DNA from 4 places in the Streptomyces sp. NPDC059900 genome. Region 1 is predicted to be linked to each of the others. Evidence: riboswitches for the same ligand, from Rfam matches in the RefSeq annotation. Region 1 holds a riboswitch; each other region holds the start of a gene.
The links. Region 1 has a riboswitch for cyclic di-AMP ahead of ACQKIP_RS01925 (M23 family metallopeptidase). Riboswitches for the same ligand answer to the same signal wherever they lie in the genome.
Positions count from the first base shown of each region.

Region 1 (4,667 bases):
GCCGGATGCCGCGCTCCCTGGCGACGGCCGCGATGTGTTCGAGGAGGGTGGAGGCGACGCCGCGGCCCTGATGGGCGTCCTGCACCAGGAAGGCGACCTCGGCCTCGTCGGCGGGCGCGCTCGCGGACATGCCGCGGGAGTCGATGCGGTCGAAGCGCACGGTCGCGATGAACTCGCCGCCCACGGTGGCCGCGAGACCCACGCGGTCCACTTGGTCGTGATGGGTGAACCGGTGGACGTCCTTGGCGGACAGGCGGGGGTAGGGCGCGAAGAAGCGGTAGTACTTCGACTCGTCCGAGACCTGCTCGTAGAAGCTGACGAGGCGGTCCGCGTCCTCGGCCGTGATCGGCCGGATCCGGGCGGTGCCTCCGTCACGCAGGACGACATCGGCTTCCCAGTGGGAGGGATATGCCTGCCGGTCCGACGGGGTCGTCATGGGGCCAGGGTACGGGTCGCGGGGGCGCGGCGGCCGGGGCAGGCTAGGAGTCGTCGAAGGGCGGGACGCGGGCCCGTGGCACGAGGACGTACGGTCGACGGGGCAGGACCTCCGGTCGATGCCGTACGGACCAGCGGCCGGCGGAGCACGCGTGACGGCATGAGACACTGGTCTAGACAACTGTGAGACATCCGGAAGGGCAGCAACACATGGCTGAGCGCCGCGTCAACGTCGGCTGGGCCGAGGGCCTTCACGCCCGACCCGCCTCCATCTTCGTCCGCGCGGCCACCGCCGCCGGCGTCCCCGTGACGATCGCCAAGGCGGACGGCAACCCCGTGAACGCCGCCTCCATGCTCGCCGTGCTCGGCCTGGGCGCGCAGGGCGGCGAGGAGATCGTGCTCGCCTCCGACGCCGAGGGTGCGGACGCTGCTCTCGACCGTCTGGCGAAGCTGGTCGCCGACGGTCTCGAGGAGCTTCCCGAGACTGTCTAGTAAAGACCGGTACTCATACGGCGAAGGGCCCGCCCGAATTCGAGGGCGGGCCCTTCGCCGTTTTTGCGCACCCCGCCGAATACCGAGGACTTATCCCGGATTCGGGCAGCAGAAATAGCACCCCGCCGAATAGCACTTCTTTGTATACGGCGCCTCTGTTAATGCCGGAGGCCCACCGTGTTTACGGCATGTTGCGAATCCCTCACACGATCACGGCCCACGGCCCGGTGACCTTGCGGAACAAAGCGCGGCCGGTGCGCGGCCGTCGACCGTTCCGCGTGGGCCGCGGCGAGCGACCTGGCCCGTTCCGCGTCCCCGCGGGCGACCGCGTCGACGATCGCGGCGTGCTCCGCCCAGGACTCCGCGGGAGCGGCCGGCCCCTCGACGACGTACATCCAGGCGATCTTGTGCCGGAGCTGGGTGAGCAGCGCCGTGAGGCCGGGGCTGCCGGACGACTGGGCGAGCGTCTCGTGGAACCAGCCGCCCAGCGAGCGCAGGTCCTCGCTGTGGCCGCGCCGGGAACGCTCCTGGCCGAGCCTGACGAGGCCGCGCAGGACCTTCAGATGGGCCTCCGTGCGGCGCTGCGCGGCACGGGCGGCGCCGAGCGGCTCCAGGAGCAGGCGGATCTCCAGGAGGTCGGCGGCCTCCTGCTCGGTGGGCTCGGCCACGCAGGCGCCCGCATGCCGGCGCGTGACGACGAAGCCCTCGGCCTCCAGGGTGCGCAGGGCCTCGCGCACGGGGACGCGGGAGACTCCGTAGCGGCGCGCGAGCAGTTCCTCGGTGAGCCGGCCGCCCCGTTCGTAGACACCGGAGACGATGTCGTCCCGGATGGCCGTGCACACCGAGTGCGCGGGAATGCGCATGACCTGACCTCCGCCTTAATCCCCGCGAAACGCGGTCGATCGACGCTTTTTCAGTGACTCTATTGCAGAGCGACTGAATTTCCGATGGCTGGCCAGAATCCATGGATACTTTTGGCCAAAGGTGATGCGTGACCAAAGGCGGCGGGGACGTGACCAAAGGAGGCGGGGAACGACGAAAGCCCCGGCTCGCGATGAGCCGGGGCTTTCGGTGAATCGGGTGTGCGTCGCGCGGGCCGCCGTGGATCAGACGTTGACGCCGTGCGAGCGGAGGTAGGCGACCGGGTCGATGTCCGTGCCGTAGTCCTCGCCGGTGCGGGCCTCGAAGTGCAGGTGCGGGCCGCTGGAGTTGCCGGTGGAGCCCGACAGGCCTATCTGCTGGCCCGGCGTGACCGCCTGGCCGACGGTGACACCGAGGGACGACATGTGGCCGTACTGGGTGTACGTGCCGTCGTTCATCTTGATGACCACGTTGTTGCCGTAGGCGCCGCCCCAGCCGGCCTCGACGACGGTGCCGGAGCCCACCGCGTGGACCGAGGTGCCGGACGCGGCGTGGAAGTCGATCCCGGTGTGGCTGCCGGAGGACCACATGCCGCCGCCCGCCTGGTAGCCCGTGGAGACGGACGAGCCGGAGACCGGGGCGACGTAGGTGTTCAGGCGCTTGCGCTCGGCCTCGCGGGCGGCGCGCTCCTTGGCCTCGCGCTCCTTCTTGGCCTTGGCCTTCGCCTCGGCCTCGGCCTTGCGCTTGGCCTCCTCGGCCTTCTTCTTGGCGGCCTCTTCGGCCTTCTTGGCGGCCGCGGCGGCGTCGGCGGCCTGCTGCTGGGCGGTGGCCTGCGCGTCGATGCTCGCGGCCAGCGAGTCGCCGACGGAGACGGCCTGGGTGAGGCCGGTGTGCTCGAGGGCAACCGCGTCGTCGGCGGCGAGCGCCGGAGCGGCCAGGCCTCCGATGACACCGGTGGTGGTCAGTGCGGCGACGCCCGCCACATTCGCGGTCGTGCGCGTGAGGCGGCTCGGGCGACGGTGCTTCCCGGTGGCACGGGTAAACGCCATGAAGCGGCTGATCCTTTCCTTCCTTCTCGCCTACCGGGTTAGCTGACGGGTTCGGAGCAGGAAGGTCTCCTACGAGTCCCTCACCTCACGGCAAGGTTCCCGATTCACCCCAAGGGGACATGTGGGTCCCCGGCTCCCCTGGCTCGCGCCGTACGGGGACTCGGCGATGACTGTCCGGTGCCGCGGGTGCGGCGTACTGCATGACGAACAGCCGGACCAGACGCTAAGCGTGGCGTCTTTCAAACGACAAACGGATCAGAGCTTTTGTAGCGCACGCCACAGGGCAGACACGTAACCTCCGTACTAATTCGGACATATGGGGACCCCAGTGGCTAATTCCAGCCACTGGGGTCCCCATATGTCCTGACTGTCACTCAGGCTGTCACCGTGCTCAGCCGGTGACGACACTCACTTCGCCGATGCCGAGCGCCCTGACGGGCTCCTCGATCTGCGCGGCATCGCCGACGAGCACCGTCACGAGCCGGTCCACGGGGAAGGCGCTCACCACGGCGGCGGTGGCCTCCACGGTGCCGGTCGCGGCCAACTGGCGGTACAGCTGGGCCTGGAAGTCGTCGGGCAGGTGCTGCTCGACCTGGTCGGCCAGGGTGGCCGCGACGGACGCCGCCATCTCGTACTTGAGCGGGGCCACGCCCACCAGGTTCTGCACGGCGACATCGCGCTCGGCGTCCGTGAGGCCTTCGGCGGCGAGGGTGCGCAGGACCTTCCACAGGTCATCGAGGGCCGGTCCCGTGGACTCGGTGTCCACGGAGCCGCTGATGGCCAGCATGGCGGCGCCGGTGCCGTCCGGAGCCGAACGCAGGACCTGGGCGAACGACCGTACGCCGTAGGTGTATCCCTTCTCCTCGCGCAGGACGCGGTCCAGGCGCGAGGTGAGGGTGCCGCCGAGGCAGTACGTGCCGAGCACCTGGGCGGGCCAGACACGGTCGTGCCTGTCCGGTCCCACGCGACCGATGAGCAGCTGCGTCTGGACGGCGCCCGGGCGGTCGACGATCACGACACGCCCGGTGTCGTCGGCGGTCACCGGGGGCACCGGCCGCGGCTGGGCCGTGCCGCCCGTCCAGGAGCCGAGGGTGTCGGCGAGGACGGCGTCCAGGTCGGTGCCGGTGAGGTCGCCCACGACGACGGCGGTCGCCGTGGCGGGACGCACGTGCTTCTCGTAGAAGGCACGCACCGCGGCGGAGTCGATGGCCTTGACCGTCTCCTCCGTGCCCTGCCGGGGCCGCGACATGCGCGAGGTGGCCGGGAACAGCTGCCGGGAGAGCTCCTTGGCTGCGCGGCGCCCCGGGTTGGCGGCCTCGTGCGGGATCTCGTCCAGGCGGTTGGTCACGAGGCGTTCGATCTCGCTGTCCGCGAAGGCGGGGGCGCGCAGGGCGTCGGAGAGCAGACCGAGCGCCTTCGGCAGACGGGAGACCGGGACCTCCAGGGAGACCCGGACGCCGGGGTGGTCGGCGTGCGCGTCCATGCTGGCGCCGCAGCGGTCGAGCTCGGCGGCGAAGTCCTCGGCGGAGTGCTTGTCGGTGCCTTCGTTGAAGGCCCTCGCCATGATCGTGGCGACGCCGTCGAGGCCCGCGGGCTCGGCTTCGAGCGGCGCCTCCAGGTGGATCTCCACGGCGACGACCTGCTGGCCGGGGCGGTGGCAGCGCAGCACGGTGAGGCCGTTGTCCAGGGTGGCGCGCTCGGGCGCGGGGAAGGCCCACGGCCGGGCGGCGCCCGCTTGCGGCTGCGGGTGGAACTGCATCGTCGCGGCCTCGGTCACTTCGCCGCCTCCTCTTCGTCCTCGTCGGTGGCTTCGGGGCCCGCTGTGTCCGC
Region 1 covers NZ_JBNNJZ010000005.1:9,071-13,737, forward strand. The annotation lists gene ACQKIP_RS01910 (GNAT family N-acetyltransferase) at 1-436, opposite strand, end outside; gene ACQKIP_RS01915 (HPr family phosphocarrier protein) at 646-927, shown strand; gene ACQKIP_RS01920 (GntR family transcriptional regulator) at 1,086-1,790, opposite strand; gene ACQKIP_RS01925 (M23 family metallopeptidase) at 2,034-2,837, opposite strand; cyclic di-AMP (ydaO/yuaA leader) riboswitch at 2,850-3,013, opposite strand; gene ACQKIP_RS01930 (M16 family metallopeptidase) at 3,229-4,614, opposite strand; gene ACQKIP_RS01935 (M16 family metallopeptidase) at 4,611-4,667, opposite strand, start outside.

Region 2 (4,667 bases), on a different contig from region 1:
CCGTGAAGGAGAACTCGGCCTCCTGGTCACCGCTGATGACCTCCGGCTCGACGCCCAGGATGTCCAGGACCCCGCGTACGAAGTCGTCGCGGTTCTCCGCGTCGCGGGACGCGGAGGTCGCCACGAAGCGGACGCGCTCCGCGCCGTGGCTCTTGATCACTTCCGCGTACTCGCGGCAGGCGGCGAAGGTCCGCTCCAGGGCCTCGGGGGCCAGGCGCCCCGTCTGGTCCACGCCCTGGCCGAGGCGGACGACGGTCATCCTGCGGTCCAGGTCGACCAGTTCGCCGGTCGCGGGGTCGGCGTCCGCCACCAGGAGGCGGATGGAGTTCGTGCCGCAGTCGATGGCGGCCACGCGGGTCACTTGGCGGGCTCCTCGTCGGCGCACGGCGTGACGCACGGCCCCTTGGCCCACCACTGGGGAAGCATCGCGATCGCCTCGTCGCCCAGGGGGTTCACGCCGGGGCCCGCGGCCAGGGAGTGGCCGACCAGGACGTGCAGGCACTTCACGCGATCCGGCATGCCGCCCGCGCTGGGGAAGCCCTCGAGGACCTCGATGGCGTCACGGCGGGCGATGTAGTCCTCGTGCGCCTTGCGGTACGCGGCGGCAAGGTCGGGGTCCGTCTTCAGCCGCTCCGACATCTCCTTCATGACGCCGTTGGCCTCAAGGGTGCCGATCGCGGAGGCGGCCCGCGGGCACGTCAGGTAGTACGTCGTCGGGAACGGCGTCCCGTCCGGCAGGCGCGGCGCCGTCTCGACGACGTCCGGCTGCCCGCACGGGCAGCGGTGGGCGATGGCCCGCAGGCCGCGCGGCGGACGGCCGAGCTGCTGCTTGAAGGCCTCGACGTCGGCGTCGGTGGGCTCGGTGCGCGGGGTGGTCGGCGGGGGCGTTTCCATGCCTGTCTTTCGATCGGTTCTCTACGAGAGGTGGGTTCTCTGCGAGAGGTATGGGTGAGAGAAGGTCAGTCCTCGTCCGGGCGGTCGGCCTTGTCGACGCCGTCCCAGACGTTGGAGTACCAGGGCCTGGCGGCCGCCCCCTGGTCGGAGCGCTGCTTCTTCGCCGCCGCGGGATCGATCACCGTATAGCCGGTCTCGCCCGGCATCACATAGTGCAGCCGGTCCCTGATGCGCTGCTCCGCGTACGCGTCGTCCCGCCAGCGGGCCTTCTCGTCCCGCAGCTTCTCGACGTTCTCGCGGCGCTCGGCCTGCTCCTTGCGCTGCTCGGCGATCTCCGCGCGCTGGGAGACGTACTGCCTTATCGGATAGGCGAGCGCGACGACCAGCGAGCAGAGCACGAGCGCGAGGAGCGCGGCGCGTCCCGTGAGCCGGGAACGGCGCGCCTGTCGCTTCGTCTGGGAGCGGTAGACACGCTCCGCGGTCTGCTCGCCGAGCAGCCGCAGCCTGGTCGCGGTGGAGAACCGGTCGCGGTCCTTCACGGCCATGTGTGCCGCCTCCCCGATACGTACGAACGTCCCCGCACACGGTACGGGACCGAGTACGGGGACGTACGTAACTACTCAGCGGCGCCGGGGCCCGGGCTCAGAAGCTCAGCCCTTGAAGCGGGGGAACGCCGAACGACCGGCGTAGACCGCGGCGTCATCCAGGATCTCCTCGATGCGCAGGAGCTGGTTGTACTTGGCGACGCGCTCGGAGCGGGCCGGGGCGCCGGTCTTGATCTGGCCGCAGTTGGTGGCGACGGCGAGGTCGGCGATGGTGACGTCCTCGGTCTCGCCGGAGCGGTGCGACATCATGCACTTGAAGCCGCTGCGCTGGGCCATCTCGACGGCGTCGAGGGTCTCGGTCAGCGAGCCGATCTGGTTGACCTTCACCAGGAGGGCGTTCGCGGACTTCTCCTCGATGCCACGGGCCAGGCGCTCGGGGTTGGTGACGAAGAGGTCGTCGCCGACGAGCTGGACCTTGTCGCCCAGCTTCTCGGTGATGACGTTCCAGCCGGCCCAGTCGTCCTCGAACAGCGGGTCCTCGATGGAGACGAGCGGGTACGAGGAGACGAGCTCCTCGTAGTACTCGGTCATCTCGGCGGCCGAGCGGGACTTGCCCTCGAACTCGTACGAGCCGTCCTTGTAGAACTCGGACGCGGCGACGTCGAGCGCGAGCGCGATCTGCTCGCCGGGGACGTAACCGGCCTGCTTGATGGCCTCGAGGATGAGGTCGAGCGCGGCGCGGTTGGAGTCGAGGTTCGGCGCGAAGCCGCCCTCGTCGCCCAGGCCGGTGGACAGGCCCTTGTCCTTCAGGACCTTCTTCAGCGTGTGGTAGACCTCGGTGCCCCAGCGCAGGGCCTCGGAGAACGACTCGGCGCCGATCGGCGCGATCATGAACTCCTGGATGTCGACGTTCGAGTCGGCGTGCGACCCGCCGTTCAGGATGTTCATCATCGGAACGGGCAGCAGGTGCGCGTTCGGGCCGCCGAGGTAGCGGAAGAGCGGCAGGTCGGAGGCCTCCGACGCGGCGTGCGCGACGGCGAGCGAGACGCCGAGGATGGCGTTGGCGCCGAGCGAGCCCTTGTTGTCGGTGGCGTCGAGGTCGAACATCGCCTGGTCGATCAGGCGCTGCTCGGTGGCGTCGTACCCGACGAGCTCCGGGCCGATCTGCTCGATGACGGCGAGGACGGCCTTCTCGACGCCCTTGCCCTGGTAACGGTTGGGGTCACCGTCACGGAGTTCGATGGCCTCGAAAGCACCGGTGGACGCACCGGACGGAACGGCGGCACGACCCGTGCTGCCGTCGTCGAGGCCGACCTCGACCTCGACCGTGGGGTTGCCTCGGGAGTCCAGGATTTCCCGGGCTACGACGACGTCGATGGACGGCACGAGCATCTCCTTCTGGGATGTGACGCGAGTACGCGGGGCGTCGGCCCCGCGGACACGAGCCTAACCGGCTCCCGGACAACAGCCAGCCGACCGACCGTCCTGTGGACAAACCGAGAGCAAAATGTTTACGAACGGAACAAACATACCCCGCCCCCGGTGCGTACGGGGGATACGCGCACCGGGGGCGGGGTGGACCCGTGGGGACGGGGGCGGGCAGCAGCTACCGCTTAGCTGAGGTGGAGCTGCTGACCGGGGTAGATCATGTCGGCGTTGTCGATGATGTCGCCGTTGAGCTTGTACACCTTGTGCCAGCCGCCCTTGACGTTCTTCGCCTCGGCGATCTTGGAGAGGGTGTCACCCTTCTCGACCTTGTACTCGCCGTCGCCCTTCTTGACCTTCTTGCCGGTCGGGGTCTCGACGGTCTTCTTGGACTCGGTCTTGGGCGCCTCGGCCTTGGGAGCGGCCTTCTGCTGCGGCTGCTCGGTCTGCGGCGTGGGCTGGCTCTTGGGCTGCTCCTGGGTCTGCTGCGGGGCGCTCTCCTGCGCACCGCCACCCTCGTTGGAGGCGCCCGAGAGGCCGACGCCGCAGCTCGGCCAGGCACCCTTGCCCTGACCCGCGAGAACCTTCTCGCCGATCTCTATCTGCTGGGCCTTGGAGGCCTTGTCCGCGCTGGGCGCGTACTTCGTGCCGCCGTACGCCGCCCAGGTGGACGACGAGAACTGCAGGCCGCCGGTGTAGCCGTTACCGGTGTTGATCGACCAGTTGCCGCCGGACTCGCACTGCGCGACGGCGTCCCACTCGGAGTTCGTCGCGGCGGATGCCTGGCCGGCCGCCATCAGCGGGGCTGCGACCGCGACACCGGTGACGCCGGCGAGCGTGGCGACACGGGTGGCCTTGGACGGGCGGCGGTGCTTGCCCTTGCTGGAAAACAGCATGAGTGATCCCCTCACCGACGCCTGCGAGGTGAGCTGTCGGGTTCGGGCCGATGAAGTTGCCCGGCCGCGCTTCTGTGAGCGCGGCTTAACCCCTAGCCGTTTCCGTCCGTCTCCCCGCCTCGCTCTCACGAGGCCGTTCAACGGCCGGTCCGGGCGGAAACCTTGGGTCCCCCGCTCCTGCCTACGGCGCTTGCGCGACGACTGTTCCCGAACGGCCGTTGGCAGGACTCGGCGTACCGACCGGCGGGGCCCGCTGTGGCGAGCGGTCACGACCGTAGGCATGCTCCCGGCCGAATTCCAAAGACGATCAGGGCCTTTGAGACCCATGTCTCACTTGCGCCAATCTGGACATCAGGCGCAAAGCGACTCGCCAACTACCCCTACTTTTCGCCCAAATCGAGGCTCTGACCGGGAAGGATGAGGTCGGGGTCGGAGCCGACAGACTCCTCGTTCTCGGCGTACAGCTCGGTCCACCCGCCCCGCACGTCGAGGTCGTCGGCGATGACCGAGAGGCTGTCTCCGGAGCGGACCGTGTACGTCCCGTCGGAGCCGTCCTGCTGGCGCTCGTCGCCACGGGAGGCGTGCCGGCCCGAACCCTCGCGGGAGGAGTCCTCCGCGGCCTCGTCGTCCGCGCTGCCGCCGCGGTGGCGGCCTTCGCCGTCACCGGCCGAGGGGGTGGCGGCGGGCGAAGTGGCATCGTCACGGCCGGACTTGGCCGAGTCATCCGACTTGCCCGACTCGCCCGGCTCGTCGTGATTCTTGTCTCGCGCCTCGTCGTCGGCGCGGGAGTCGGAGCCGGAGCCGGATTCACCGGAGTCCTTGTCCGACGACTTGTCCGAAGGCTCGGCGCTTTCCGAGGAGTCGGCCGACTCGCTCGGCGACGTGCTCGGCTCGTCCGACTCCCCGG
Region 2 covers NZ_JBNNJZ010000228.1:840-5,506, reverse strand. The annotation lists gene ACQKIP_RS25845 (Ppx/GppA phosphatase family protein) at 1-361, opposite strand, end outside; gene ACQKIP_RS25840 (DUF501 domain-containing protein) at 358-894, opposite strand; gene ACQKIP_RS25835 (FtsB family cell division protein) at 960-1,439, opposite strand; gene eno (phosphopyruvate hydratase) at 1,545-2,825, opposite strand; gene ACQKIP_RS25825 (transglycosylase family protein) at 3,053-3,760, opposite strand; cyclic di-AMP (ydaO/yuaA leader) riboswitch at 3,764-3,959, opposite strand; gene ACQKIP_RS25820 (transglycosylase family protein) at 4,141-4,667, opposite strand, start outside.
Region 2: it holds a riboswitch for cyclic di-AMP, as region 1 does, so the genes downstream of both, ACQKIP_RS25825 (transglycosylase family protein) here and ACQKIP_RS01925 (M23 family metallopeptidase) in region 1, are expected to answer to the same signal.

Region 3 (4,667 bases), on a different contig from region 1:
GCGTCCTGGGTGAGCCCGGAGCAGTCGTACGAGTCGGGGCCGGTGGCACCCCACACGTACGGCTTGCCGATCTGGGCCTCCGCGAAGTTGATGACCTTCGCGGCCTTCGTCGCGTAAGCGCCGTCCGTGCCGCCGGAGCCCGTGCCGGAGCCGGAGCCGGTGTCGGAACCGGAGCCCGAGTCGGGGGTCTCCTTGTTCTTCTCGCGCTCCTTGGCGGCGGCCTCTTCAGCCGCCTTGCGCTTGGCCTCCGCCTCGGCCTCCTGCTTGCGGGCCAGCTCGGCGGCCTTGCGCTTGGCCGCCTCTTCCTTCTTCTTCTCGATCGCCGCGAGCCGCGCCTTCTCCTCGGCCGTCAGCTCCGAGAGCAGCGTGCGCGCCTTGCCCAGCTTCTCCTGGACGTCCTGCTTGCTCGTCTTGAGGTCGTCCCGCGAGTCGCTCAGCGTCTGAAGGCTCTTGGCGGCCTTCGTGCGCTGCTTCGTCGCGGCGGCCTGCTTCGTCTGGTAGTCGTCGACCGCCTTCTTCTGGCGCGCGGTCAGCCGGTCCGACAGATGGTTCTGGTCGAAGTACCCCTGCGGGTCGTCGGCCAGCATCATCGTGGCGGTCTCGGAGACGGCGCCGGTGCGGTACTGCGCAGCGGCGAACGAGCCCAGCTCCTGGCGGGCCTCGTTCAGCTTGTCGGTGCGCTCGGCCACGTCGTCGAGCAGGGTGTCGACCTTCTTGCGCTGCTTGTCGGTGCGCTCCTTGGCCGAGTTGTACTTCTGTGTGGCCACGCCCGCCTGGTGGTAGAGGTCGTCCACCTTCTTCTGGACCTCTTCGAGGCTGGGCTTCTGCGGTGCGGACGGTGCCGCCTGCGCGCTCTGTGACAGCAGGGCCACGGAGGTGAGGGCCGCCGTCGTGATGCCGAGGGCGGGAGTGGCGCGTAGGGCGGCAATGCGGGTCCGCGGCTTGCGGTGCGACGCCAAGGGAGGCGACTCCTTCCGTAGACCGCCTACCGGGTTAGCTGTCGGGTTCGGGCGGGTGGTTCCGGAAGGTTGCCCTACAGTCCCGTACTGCGTACGGGACCGATTCACCCCAAGTTCATCGTGGGTCCCCGGCTCCGAGGAGATCGAACTCGGCGGAGGCCACACGTTACCGGCGGGGTTCGCCGGTGGGAGTACGAGCAGCCCGCGCAGCACGCTAGCCAACTCGTGTGGTCCGTGTGAAGGTTGATGTTCGATATGCCCGATACATTTTCGTTACTTTACGAAGCTCTTGACGCGGGCACGTCGCGCCTAAGCGGAGAGTAATCGTCCGCGGGCAGGGCGTAGGCTGAGTGACGTGGCCGGAACCCGGGGCGGGTTGTCAGTGGGGCCGCCTAGACTCGGGAGGCGATGAGCAGCCTCTTTGATGACAGCTTCCTGGCGGACCTCAAGCCCTCGCGGGCTTCGGAGGAAGAGCCCCCGCCACCGCCCGAGGACAGCGCTCCGGAATCCATTCCGGATGATCTGTTCGACGGGAAGTTCGACGCGCCCGCACCGCGCGACGCGCACTACCGCGGCGGCGCCCCGCGCCCCGTGATCGACCCGGCGGCCCTCCTCGACGGTCTCAACGAGAACCAGCGCGCGGCCGTCGTGCACGCGGACTCCCCGCTGCTCATCGTCGCGGGCGCGGGCTCCGGCAAGACCCGGGTCCTCACGCACCGCATCGCGCACCTCCTGGCCGAGCGGCACGTGCACCCGGGCCAGATCCTGGCGATCACGTTCACGAACAAGGCCGCCGGCGAGATGAAGGAGCGCGTCGAGCAGCTCGTCGGCCCGCGGGCCAACGCGATGTGGGTGTCGACCTTCCACAGCGCGTGCGTCCGCATCCTGCGCCGCGAGTCGAAGAAGCTCGGCTTCACGTCCTCCTTCTCGATCTACGACGCCGCGGACTCCAAGCGCCTGATGGCACTGGTCTGCCGTGACCTGGACATCGACCCGAAGAAGTTCCCGCCGAAGTCCTTCAGCGCCAAGATCTCGAACTTGAAGAACGAGCTGATCGACGAGGAGACCTTCGCAGGTCAGGCCGCCGACGGCTTCGAGAAGACGCTTGCCCAGGCATACGCGATGTACCAGTCGCGGCTGCGCGAGGCGAACGCCCTCGACTTCGACGACCTGATCATGACGACGGTCCACATGTTCCGCGCGTTCCCGGACGTCGCCGAGCACTACCGCCGCCGCTTCCGGCACGTGATGGTCGACGAGTACCAGGACACCAACCACGCCCAGTACGCCCTGGTGCGAGAGTTGGTCGGTCCTTCCGGGGGAGAGGGGGACGACCCGGCCGAGTTGTGTGTCGTGGGTGACGCCGACCAGTCGATCTACGCCTTCCGCGGCGCCACCATCCGCAACATCCTCCAGTTCGAGGAGGACTACCCGGACGCGACGACGATCCTCCTGGAGCAGAACTACCGCTCCACGCAGACGATCCTGACCGCCGCCAACGCCGTCATCGAGCGCAACGAAAGCCGCCGCCCCAAGAACCTGTGGACCAACGCGGGCGCGGGTGCGGGCATCATCGGCTATGTCGCCGACACCGAACACGACGAGGCGCAGTTCGTCGCCGACGAGATCGACCGGCTCACCGACGCGGGCGACGCGAAGGCCGGTGACGTCGCGATCTTCTACCGGACGAACGCGCAGTCCCGTGTCTTCGAAGAGATCTTCATCCGCGTCGGCCTGCCCTACAAGGTCGTCGGTGGCGTGCGCTTCTACGAGCGCAAGGAAGTCCGGGACGTCCTCGCGTATCTGCGCGTGCTCGCCAACCCGGAGGACTCCGTCCCGCTGCGGCGCATTCTCAACGTACCCAAGAGGGGCATCGGCGACCGCGCCGAGGCGATGATCGACGCGCTCTCGCAGCGCGAGAAGATCTCCTTCCCGCAGGCGCTGAAGCGCGTCGACGAGGCGTACGGGATGGCGGCCCGCTCGGCGAACGCCGTCAAGCGTTTCAACACGCTGATGGAGGAGCTGCGGACCATCGTCGAGTCCGGCGCGGGCCCTGCCGTCGTCCTGGAGGCCGTGCTCGAACGGACCGGGTATCTCGCCGAGCTCCAGGCCTCGACCGACCCGCAGGACGAGACGCGCATCGAGAACCTCCAGGAACTCGCCGCCGTGGCCCTGGAGTTCGAACAGGACAGCGGTGCGGGCGGCGAGGCCGGTGCAGCCGGTGAGAGCGGCGAAGGCGGAGGGGAGACCGAGGGCGCAGAGGACGCGGGCGCGGGCACCGGTGCTTCGGGCACGCTCTCCGAGTTCCTGGAGCGGGTCGCGCTCGTCGCCGACTCGGACCAGATCCCCGACGAGGAGGACGACGGCTCCGGGGTCATCACACTGATGACGCTGCACACCGCCAAGGGCCTGGAGTTCCCGGTCGTCTTCCTGACCGGCATGGAGGACGGCGTCTTCCCGCACATGCGCTCCCTCGGCCAGGTCAAGGAGCTCGAGGAAGAGCGCCGCCTTGCGTACGTGGGCATCACGCGCGCGCGGGAGCGGCTCTACCTGACGCGGTCCTCGATGCGCAGCGCCTGGGGACAGCCTTCGTACAACCCGCCCTCGCGGTTCCTGGAGGAGATCCCGGAGGCGCACCTGGACTGGAAGCGGACGGGTTCCGTCGGCGCACCGGCATCCTCGGGGCCCGCAGCGGGAATCGCCTCCTCCTTGTCGTCGTCGCGCTCGCGCACCGGGGGCGCGCAGGGCTTCGCCACGCGCCGCGCCACGGAGAAGCCGGTGGTCGCACTGTCGGTGGGGGACCGGGTCACGCACGACCAGTTCGGCCTCGGGACCGTGGTCGGGGTGAAGGGCACGGGCGCGAACGCCGAGGCGACGGTGGACTTCGGAGAGCCGAAGCCGAAGCGGCTGCTGCTGCGGTACGCGCCGGTGGAGAAGCTGTAACGCGCGCGGCGGCGGCCGGAGTTACGTCGGGTCGAGGCCGTGGCTGCGCAGCCACGGCAGCGGGTCGATCGCCGAGCCGCCGCCGGGACGCACCTCGAAGTGCAGGTGCGGACCCGTGGAGTTGCCGGAGTTCCCGGAGAACGCGATGGGGTCGCCGGCCTTGACCGGGCCGCTGGAAACCTTGTGCGTGGAGAGGTGGCAGTACCACGTCTCCGTGCCGTCCTTGGCGGTCACGATCGCCATGTTGCCGTAGGCGCTGTTCCACTTCGTGGAGACGGTGCCGTCGGTGGCGGCGAGCACCTCGGTGCCGTACGACACCGGGAAGTCGATTCCGGAGTGCGCGGACATCCAGTTGATGCCGGCCTGGCCGTAGTACGCGCTCAGGCCGTGCTGCTTGACCGGCAGCGCGAACTTGGGGCGCAGGCGCTCCTTGCGCGCGGCTTCCTCGGCGGCCTTCTTCTCGGCGGCGACCTTCTCCGCCTTGAGGTCGATGCGCTCCTGGGTGCGGCTCGCGCGGTCGGCGAAGTCACCGGCGTCCGCGGAGAGGTTGGCCAGCTGCGTGTCGAGCTTGTTGTTGGCGGCGGAGGGCTGCACGGACGCGGGGTCCGGAGCGGAAGCCGCCTGCGCCTCCTTCTCGCCGCCGCCGCCGAAGTCACCCACGGAAGCGGCGGCGATACCCGCGACGCCCATCACGCAGGCGGACGGCACGGCGACGGTGAAGAGCGCGGAGCGCTTGGCGGGCGAGCGGCGGCGGGCCCGCGAGCG
Region 3 covers NZ_JBNNJZ010000119.1:267-4,933, forward strand. The annotation lists partial or broken gene ACQKIP_RS18285 (NlpC/P60 family protein) at 1-959, opposite strand, end outside; cyclic di-AMP (ydaO/yuaA leader) riboswitch at 968-1,124, opposite strand; gene pcrA (DNA helicase PcrA) at 1,368-3,902, shown strand; gene ACQKIP_RS18295 (M23 family metallopeptidase) at 3,924-4,667, opposite strand, start outside.
Region 3: it holds a riboswitch for cyclic di-AMP, as region 1 does, so the genes downstream of both, ACQKIP_RS18285 (NlpC/P60 family protein) here and ACQKIP_RS01925 (M23 family metallopeptidase) in region 1, are expected to answer to the same signal.

Region 4 (4,667 bases), on a different contig from region 1:
GGAGAGCGCGAAGGCGGCAGCCGTGCTGCTCGTCTTCCTCTTCCGCAGACGCGAGTTCACCGGCATCGTCGACGGCGTGGTGATCGCCGGAGTGACCGCGACCGGCTTCGCGTTCACCGAGAACATCCTCTATCTGGGCAGCGCCTTCGGCACCGACCAGCTCAACGGCGACACGGGGCTCGCGTCCGTGACGGCGGCGACCTTCTTCGTACGCGTCGTGATGTCGCCCTTCGCGCACCCGCTCTTCACCGTGCTCACCGGCATCGGCTTCGGCATCGCCGCGCTCAGCGCCGACCGGCAGAACTGGCGCCGCGTCCTGCTCCCGCTCGGCGGACTCCTCCTGGCGATGGGCCTGCACGCGCTGTGGAACGGCTCGGCCAGCTTCGGGGACTACGGCTTCTTCGCCGTGTACGCGGCCTTCATGCTGCCCGCGTTCGGCCTGCTCACCTGGCTGGTGATCTGGATCAGGCAGCGCGGCCTGCGCATCGTGCGCGCCGAACTGCCCGCGTACGTGCTCGCGGGCTGGCTCAGCGCCCCCGAGCCGTACGCCCTCGGCACGATGCGCGCCCGCACCCTGGCCCGCGACTACGCCTCCTACGCCCAGGGCAAGGCCGCGGCGCGCACGGTCGCGCAGTACGAGACGTACGCGACGTCTCTCGCGCTCCTGCGGCACCGCGGGCGCAAGGGCCGCGCGGGCGCCGACTTCGTCGTACGGGAGCGGGAGTTGCTGAACGCCCTGTGGGAGCGCCGGGAGGCCGCACGGCCCGCCCTGGCCTACGCGGCACGCGTGACGGCACCGGTGCTCGTACCGATGCCGCCGCAGTACGGGTACCAGCAGCCCTACGGGTATCCGCAGCCGTACGGATACCAGCAGCCCTACCCGCAGCACCAGCACCAGCACCAGCCCCCGTACGGATATCCGCACGCCCAGCCCGCGCTGCCCTACCCCGCGCCCTACCCCGCGTACAACCCCTACCGCGGTTAGGCGGAGGCCGTGGTGAGGGCCGTGATCTCGGCCTGCGTCAGTTCCAGGTCACCCACCGCGAGCAGCGCGGGCAGCTGCTCGACCGTACGGGCCGACGCGATCGGCGCCGCCACCGTCGGCTGCGCCGCGAGCCACGCAAGGGCCACGGTCGCGTGCTCGGCGCCGCGGGCCTCGGCGATCTCGTCGAGCGCGGCGAGCACCCGCCGGCCGCGCTCGGTCTCCAGGTGCTTGCCCGCGCCCGCGGCCCGCGCGCTGTCGACCTGCGTGCCCGGGCGGTACTTTCCGGTCAGGAAGCCGGAGGCGAGCGCGTAGTACGGGACGGCCGCAAGGCCCGAGCGCGATGCGACCTCCTGGAGCGAACCCTCGTACGTGTCGCGCGAGACGAGGTTGTAGTGCGGCTGGAGCGCCGTGTAGCGCGCGAGGCCCTCGCGGTCGGAGAAGTCGAGGAACTCCTGGAGGCGCTCGGGGGTGACGTTCGATGCGGCGATGGCGCGCACCTTGCCGGACGTCACCAGGTCGTCGAGCGCGCCGATGATCTCCTCGACGGGGACGCTGGGGTCGTCGTAGTGCGTGTAGTAGAGGTCGATGTAGTCGGTGCGCAGGCGGCGCAGCGACTCCTCGGCACCGGCCTTGATGGTGTTCGCGGACAGGCCCTTGTAATCGGGGTGGGCGCCGACCTTGGTGGCGAGCACGACGTCCGAGCGGTTGCCGCGCGCGGCCAGCCAGTTGCCGATGACGGTCTCGGACTCGCCGCCCTTGTTGCCGTCCACCCAGGCCGAGTAGACGTCGGCGGTGTCGATGAAGTTGCCGCCTGCGGCGGTGTAGGCGTCGAGCACCGAGAAGGACCGGTCCTCGTCGGCCGTCCAGCCGAAGACGTTGCCGCCGAGTGCGAGCGGGAAGACGTCGAGGTCGGACGAGCCGAGCTTGCGGAGAGAAGTCATACGGGGATCAACGCCCATACGGATCACAGCATTCCGCAGCGCAGGCCCGCGGCACCCGGTTGGCGGGCATGCCGAACCGGCAGCCCTGGCGTCGGGGGGTTGTCGCCAGGACCGCCGGGGTTCCGGGATTACCTCAGAGCGACTGGCCCTTGCCGCGCAGCCACGCCGCCGGGTCGACCCCGGTGGAGTCGCCGCCCGGGTGGACCTCCAGGTGGAGGTGGGCGCCGGTGACATTGCCGGTCGCGCCGACGCGGCCGATGGTCTCGCCGGTGGTGACCTTCTGGCCGACGCTGACGCTCATCGAGGACTGGTGGCAGAACCAGAGCTCGGTGCCGTCGTCGAGTTCGAGGATCGTGCGGTAGCCGTACGCCCCAGCCCAGCCGGCCTCCTTGATGGTGCCGGAGTGGATGGCCTTGATGGGCGTGCCCGTGGGAGCCGCGAAGTCCAGGCCGGTGTGGTAGCCGGAGGACCACATGGAACCGGGCTGACCGAAGGTGCCGGTGAGGGTGTACGAGGCGACGGGGAGCGTGTAGCTCTTCGCGAGCTTGGCCAGGCGCTCAGCCTCGGCCTTCTTCTTGGCCTCCGCCTCGGCCTTCTTCTTCGCGGCGGCCTTCTCGGCGGCGATCTTCTTCTCGGCCGCGGACTGCTTGGCGGCGGCCTGTTCGGCGGCCTGCTTGACGGCGGCTTCTTCGGCCGCCTTCTGGACCGCGTCGTCCGCCTGGTCCTGCTGGTTCTCGGCCTGCTCCATGATGCGCGCCCGCAGTGCCTCGCCCGCGTCCGTGGTGCCCTGCTCGGCGTCGGCGCTGCTGAGGCCGGCGGAGCTCAGGGGCGCGGCGGCAACCGTCACGCCGTTGTCCGCGGCAGCGGAGTCGGAGGAGTCGCCGGATATCAAAGACCCGACGCCCGGAAGCGACTTGGCCTCCGGCAGCGAGTCCGTGACCGCCGACATGTCCGGCATCTCGATGGAGACCGGGGGCTTGCCGCCCTGCGCGGTGGCTATGCCGCCCGCGCCGACGGCGGCGATGACGCCCACGCCGAGAACCGTGGAGCTGCGGGCGAGCCCGCCACCGCCCCGCTTGTGCACGCGGTGCCTGCCGCGGACGGGACGGATGGACTCCTCGGTGGGGTTCCATTCCTCCCAGGAATTTTCGTCATACCCACCGAAATCGTCGTCATTCGGTACGTACGCGCCTTGGGGGGCAGGGCGGTTGGACGCCACGGGGGCGCACTCCTTTCCTTCCTTCTCGCCTACCGGGTTAGCTGACGGGTTCGGAGCAGGAAGGTCTCCTACGAACACCTGGCACGGATGCACAGATGCCCGATTCACCCCAATTGGTGGTTCCCCGGCTCCCTTTCGGGATTAGGCGCGTGCGCGCGGAGCCGCCTCGAGTGACGGCTGGGACGACCGCGCTGCGTTATCGAACGTTAATAGACAGCAGGGTCGTATTCCAAGCCGTTCCGACTGATCGTTAACGTCATTGGCCTGTACTTAATGGGACACGAGGGTTCGGAACGGGGCGAGTTGTCGTCACTTCTTCACACACCGCAGCTTCACATCTCCTTGACAGTACGTCAGTTGTTATGCGGAGTGAGGTCCTTCAGTCACGGCCCGTGACATCGGCCCGCCTCACTTGGCGTCGACCCGCGTTATCTTGCGTCGGTCCTGGGCGCCGAAGGCCGCCGCACCGCGAGCAGAGCCATGTCGTCGGTCGTCCCGCCGCCGGTGTGCCGCCGCACTTCCTCGGCGAGCGTGGACAGCAGCGCGTCGGGTCCGTCGGGGCCGGGGAAGATGCGGCCGCCGAGCCGGGCGGCGGGGTCGTAGAACTCGCCCCGCCAGTCGCGCGCCTCGGAGAGCCCGTCGGTGTAGAGCAGCAGCATCGCCCCCGGCGGGAACTCCGACTCGTCCGCACGGTCCGGCCAGGCCCCCAGCTCGCCCATCCCCAGCGGCAGCGCGGGCTCGGTCGCGGACAGGACGCACAGCCGTCCGTCGCCGTGCAGGAGGAGCGGCCCCGGATGCCCGCGATTGATCAGGCGTACGGGACCTCCGCCGTGCGGGATCTCCGCGAGGATGGCGGTGGTGAACCCCTCGAAGTCGTCGAGCCCGTCGCGCCGCGTGCCCTCGCGCGCCAGTGCCCGCTCCAGGCGCTGCGCCACCGCCTCCAGCGTGGACTCCTGCTCGGCGGCCTCCCGGAACGCCCCGATGACGACGGCGACGGCCGCCACCGCGCCCATGCCCTTCCCCCGCACGTCGCCGACGATGACGCGTACGCCGTGCGAGGTGTCCTGCACCGCGTACAGATCACCCCCGATGAACGCGTCCGCCTCCGCGGCCTCGTACCGCGCGGCGACGTCGAGCCCGCCGATCCGGGGGTCCGGCTGCGGCAGTACGGCGCGCTGGGCGGCCTCGGCGATGGAGCGGGCGGAGGCGAGTTGTTCGTCGCTGCGGCTCACGACGCGGTTGATCAGGACGGCGAGCACGGCCACGGTCAGGACCGTGAGCACTTCCGTGACGGCTTCCACGTCGGTGGTGGTGCTCGCCCTGAAGTGCAGGACCAGGACGGTGGCGCAGGTGCCGAGGCCGACGAGGACGGTGCCGAGCAGCGAGTAGAAGGGGGCGGCGATCAGCGGGGCAGCCGTGAAGAGGGGCGCCGCGGTGAACGCGGCCGGTGTCGAGACGTCGTAGACCACCCCGACGACGATGAGCAGCAGCGGAAGGGCCCGCACGAACGCCCGCTCATGCC
Region 4 covers NZ_JBNNJZ010000147.1:11,441-16,107, forward strand. The annotation lists gene ACQKIP_RS20575 (PrsW family intramembrane metalloprotease) at 1-985, shown strand, start outside; gene ACQKIP_RS20580 (aldo/keto reductase) at 982-1,926, opposite strand; gene ACQKIP_RS20585 (M23 family metallopeptidase) at 2,060-3,145, opposite strand; cyclic di-AMP (ydaO/yuaA leader) riboswitch at 3,157-3,303, opposite strand; gene ACQKIP_RS20590 (PP2C family protein-serine/threonine phosphatase) at 3,574-4,667, opposite strand, start outside.
Region 4: it holds a riboswitch for cyclic di-AMP, as region 1 does, so the genes downstream of both, ACQKIP_RS20585 (M23 family metallopeptidase) here and ACQKIP_RS01925 (M23 family metallopeptidase) in region 1, are expected to answer to the same signal.